One region of the Luteococcus peritonei genome, then DNA from elsewhere that is predicted to be linked to it. Evidence: riboswitches for the same ligand, from Rfam matches in the RefSeq annotation. Region 1 holds a riboswitch; the other holds the start of a gene.
The links. Region 1 has a riboswitch for FMN ahead of ABD073_RS11360 (ABC transporter permease). Riboswitches for the same ligand answer to the same signal wherever they lie in the genome.

Region 1 (2,379 bases):
GCGAGGTGCCACGGATCCACTTCGGCGTCGGCACCGCCGAGCTGCTGCCCGCGATGGCCGAGGCCGGCACCGAGGTGGTGGGCGTCGACTGGCGCACCCCGCTGGACGTCGCAAGCCGTCGCATCGGGCCCGGGCACGCCGTGCAGGGCAACCTGGACCCGGCCCTGCTGCTGGCGCCCTGGGAGGTGCTGGCGGAGCGCCTGCGCGAGGTGATCCGTCGCGGCGCCGTCGCCCCGGGCCACATCGTCAACCTGGGCCATGGCGTGCCCCCCAGCACCGACCCCGACGTGCTGACCCGCATCGTCGAGCTGGTCCACACCGAGGGCCCGGCACTGCGCGCCGAGGCCGGACACACCGACTGACACCCATCCCGATCCGAGGAGAGAAGAGCATGACAGCAAGCCCCCAGAGCGACCCGCAGGCCGGCATCGACGCCGAGGTCATCAACTCCGACATCAACTACACGATGTACTCGGTCTTCGCGCGCACCAGCGCGGTCTCCGAGACCGCCGCCGCCGACGCGCTGGCCGCCATCGAGCAGGCCACCGAGGGCAAGGGCCTGGTGATCCGGGGCTGGTACGACGTGGCCGGTTTCCGTGCCGACGCCGACCTGATGGTCTGGTGGCACGCCCCGAGCTCCGAGACCCTGCAGGACGCCTACCTCGCGCTGCGCGCCACCGAGCTGGGGGAGAGCCTGGTGCCGGTCTGGTCCCAGGTGGGCCTGCACCGCGCCGCCGAGTTCAACCGCGCCCACATCCCGGCCTTCCTGGCCGGCGAGAAGGCACTGGGCAACATCTGCGTGTACCCCTTCGTTCGCTCCACCGAGTGGTACCTGCTGCCCGACGAGGAGCGCAAGCAGATGCTGCGCGAGCACGGCATGATGGCCGCCCCCTACCCGGACGTGCGGGCCAACACGGTGGCCTCCTTCGCCCTGGGTGACTACGAGTGGCTGCTGAGCTTCGAGTGCGACGAGCTGCACCGCATCCTGGACCTGATGCGCGACCTGCGGGCCGCCGCCGCGCGTCGCCACATGCGCGAGGAGCAGCCCTTCTTCACCGGCCGTCGCCGCGAGCTGTCCGAGATCGTCGCCTCCTGGGGCACCGCCTCCCAGGCCGGCTGCGGCTGCTGCTGACAGCTGTCGGCACCACCCCGGCCACCACGAGCGCCGACGTCATCACGACGTCGGCGCTCGTGCCTATACTGGCCCTTGCTACGTGCTCCGGGGTCGGTGAAAATCCGAGCCGGCGGTGACAGTCCGCGACCCAGATCGAGGCAGCTCGAGATGGTTGATCCGGTGGAATTCCGGGACCGACGGTGAAAGTCCGGATGGGAGGAAGCACGGCGCCTGGCGACGCCCCACGAGTGCGTCCCGGGCCGCCTGCCGACATGCCGTCACCCCGCTCGCGCAGCGCAGCGGAAAGGAATCATGGCACCGGTGACCCAGCCCACCAGCAGGGCGATCTCCACACGCGCGATCATCGCGCCGCTGCTGCTCGCCCTGGTGCTGCTCGCCGCCTGGCAGCTCCTGGTCCAGCTCACCGACTGGCCCGGCTATGTGCTGCCCTCGCCGGGCACCGTGCTGCGACGCCTGGTCAGTGACCTGGCCGGGCCCACGCTGTGGCAGCACCTGGGCCTGACACTGCTGGAGGCGCTGGGAGGCTGCCTGGTCGGCTGTCTGGTGGGCCTGCCGCTCGCGGTGGCCATCCACGAGTCCCGCTGGTTCTCGGCCGCCGTCAACCCCTTCCTGGGCGCCACCCAGGCCGTCCCGGCCATCGCCCTGGCGCCGTTGCTGGTGCTCTGGGTGGGTTATGGGCTGGTGCCGGTCATGCTGCTGTGCGCCGTGATGGTCTTCTTCCCGATCCTGGTCTCCACGCTGGTGGGTCTGCGCCACGTCGACCCCGAGGTGGTCGACGCCTCTCGTGTCGACGGGGCGGGACGCTGGGCCCAGCTGTGCTTCATCGAGGGGCCGCTGGCGCTGCCCAACAGCCTCGCCGGGCTGCGCAATGGCTTCACACTGAGCATCACCGGCGCGGTGGTGGGGGAGATGGTGATGGGCGGCAAGGGCCTGGGCCAGGTGCTGACCGTGCAGCGCGAGGCCATCGACACCGCCGGCATGTTCTCCACCATCATCGTGCTCTGCGCCGTCGCCTCCCTGCTCTACTCCCTGATTCGTCTGGTCGAGCGGCGTTCCCGCGTGGTCAACGCCCAGCGACGCGAGTCCTGATCCCCACGAAAGGTTGACCCCCATGACCCAGCTCTCCCGCCGTGGCCTGGTCGCCGGCGCCCTCGGTGCGCTGGCCCTGTCCGGATGCAATGGCACCGCCGTGCGCCAGGCCGAGCAGTCCGCCAGCCCCAAGGTCTCCACCCCGGGCGCGGGTC
Region 2 (2,379 bases), on a different contig from region 1:
GCTGCGACTGACCCAGCGCGGCAAGGTGGTGCTCGCCGCTACCGTCGTCCTGGCCCTGCTGCTGCTCTTCTCGCTGCTGCGATCCTGCGGCGCCGACGAGCCGGACGCGGCGGTGCCCGCGGCCGAGGCCAGCACGACACCGGCCCAGACCCTCGCACCCGCGACCTCTGCGTCCAGTTCTGCGACGCCATCGTCAGCGGGAGCCCCCTCGTCGTCGGGAGCCTCCTCCTCATCGAGCGCTTCGCCCAGCCGGACCCCGAGCATGGCTGGCATCGTCACGAGCAAGGACAGGGGCAGCCGTGAGTGGCGGACGGCCTCGCTCGACGTGCCCACAACCCATGCGGGCAGGGCGAGGCCGCACCGCTACGTGGTGAAGCTGGAGACCAACCTGGACCTGGACGTCACCGAGGTGGCGCGGCAGGTGGAGCGGGTGCTCGACGACGAGCGCAGCTGGGTGGGCACCACCGGCAACTCCTTCAGCCTGGTCTCCGACGAGTCCACGGCCGACCTGACCATCTTCCTGGCCAGCCCGGACACCACCGACGCCATGTGCAAGCCGCTCGACGTCCGCACGACGTGGAGCTGCCAGAACGGCAAGCGGGTCATCCTCAATGCCGACCGATGGCGCTACCGCACTCCCACCTGGCAGCAGGCGGGCAGTGACGAGTACCGCGCCTACATGGTCAACCACGAGGTGGGCCACTACATCGGCCTGGGCCACGTCGGCTGTCCGGCCTCCGGCAGCGTCGCCCCGGTGATGATGCAGCAGAGCATCCGGCTGGACGGCTGCACCATCAATGCCTGGCCCTCGCAGTCCAAGGGCCGCTAGTCCCGTTCCCCGAACCACCCGCCCGGCGGCCCGGTCACGTGGCATGCTGGCCGCAACGTGTTCCGGGGTCGGTGCAAGTCCGAACCGGCGGTGAGAGTCCGCGACCCGTGCGCAGCCAGCGCACGGTTGACCTGGTGGAATTCCAGGACCGACGGTGAAAGTCCGGATGGGAGGAAACACGTGGGGTCGTCCATGGGCGACCCCTGCGACGGCGCGTCCCTGCGCCCGCGGCTGCTGCCGTGGGGTGAGGGGCCGGTGCCCGACTGCCAGGTCGGTGCATGCCGCGCGCGCCCCGGTGCACGTCGAGGACGACGACCGGAGGCCCGATGCACCAGCCAACCATCCCGCACCAGACCGACCATGCCCTGATGGCGATGGCCCTGGAGCTCGCGCGCCAGGGCCCCGAGGCCGATCCCAATCCCCGGGTGGGGTGCGTGCTGGCCACCCCCGACGGGGAGGTGGTGGGGCGTGGTTGGCACCGGGGAGCCGGCACGGCCCACGCCGAGGTGGTGGCCCTGCAGCAGGCCGGGGCGGCGGCGCGGGGCGCCACCGCCTACGTCACCCTGGAACCCTGCGACCACACCGGCCGTACCGGGCCCTGCAGTCACGCCCTTGTCGCCGCCGGCATCTCCCGCGTGGTGCACGCCCAGCACGACCCCAATCCGGTGGCCGCCGGCGGTGCTGAGCGGCTGCGTCGGGCGGGACTGGTGGTGGAGGGCGGCCTGCTGGCTGATCGGGCCCATGCCCTGAACCGCACCTGGACCCACCTCGCCCGCCACGGCAGGCCCTTCGTGACCTGGAAGTTCGCCGCCACGCTGGACGGGCGCAGTGCGGCGGCCGACGGCAGCAGCCAGTGGATCACCGGTGCGGCGTTGCGGGCGCGCGTCGGTGAGCTGCGCTCCCGCTGCGGTGCGGTCGTGGTGGGCAGCGGCACCCTGCAGCGCGACGACCCGCGGCTGACCGCCCGTGACGCGGCCGGAGAGCTGCTGCAGCACCAGCCGTTGCGAGCGGTGATGGGCCTGGCCGAGGTGCCCGGGCAGGCCCGGGTGCGCGGCGCGGACGGCCGCTTCCGCCACCTGGCCACCCGAGATCCCCAGCAGGCTCTCACCGCCCTGGCCGCCGAGGGGGTGCACCACGTCTGGCTGGAGGGAGGGCCCCGACTGGCGGCCGCCTTCTGGCGCGCCGGGCTGGTGGACGAGGTGCTGGCCTGCCTGGCGCCGGTCCTGCTGGGCGCCGGGACCGCGGCCGTCGCGGACCTGGGCATCGCCGGTATCGAGCAGGCTGCCCGGCTGCGGTTGGAGCGGGTGGAGCAGGTGGAGCAGGACCTGTTGCTGGTGCTGCGGCCCCGGGCTGACGGCGATCCAGCGCCACCGGAGGCGCCGCGGGACGGCACGAAGCACGACGAGAAGACGACGGACCACACGCCAGGGCTGCCGACGGGGCAGCGAACCAAGGAGGACTGATGTTCACGGGAATCGTGGAGGAGAAGGGCCGGGTGCTGGAGGTACGCCCCGGCGAACAGAGCATGGTGATGAGGATCAGCGGGCCGC

Region 2: linked by a shared signal. The riboswitch ahead of ribD (bifunctional diaminohydroxyphosphoribosylaminopyrimidine deaminase/5-amino-6-(5-phosphoribosylamino)uracil reductase RibD) and the one ahead of ABD073_RS11360 (ABC transporter permease) in region 1 are both predicted to bind FMN.

The regions. Positions count from the first base shown of each region.
Region 1 is NZ_BAAAIX010000027.1:67,666-70,044, reverse strand. It holds gene hemE (uroporphyrinogen decarboxylase) at 1-362, shown strand, start outside; gene hemQ (hydrogen peroxide-dependent heme synthase) at 392-1,132, shown strand; FMN riboswitch at 1,212-1,343, shown strand; gene ABD073_RS11360 (ABC transporter permease) at 1,427-2,224, shown strand; gene ABD073_RS11355 (ABC transporter substrate-binding protein) at 2,247-2,379, shown strand, end outside.
Region 2 is NZ_BAAAIX010000028.1:41,283-43,661, forward strand. It holds gene ABD073_RS11905 (DUF3152 domain-containing protein) at 1-829, shown strand, start outside; FMN riboswitch at 883-1,013, shown strand; gene ribD (bifunctional diaminohydroxyphosphoribosylaminopyrimidine deaminase/5-amino-6-(5-phosphoribosylamino)uracil reductase RibD) at 1,156-2,292, shown strand; gene ABD073_RS11915 (riboflavin synthase) at 2,292-2,379, shown strand, end outside.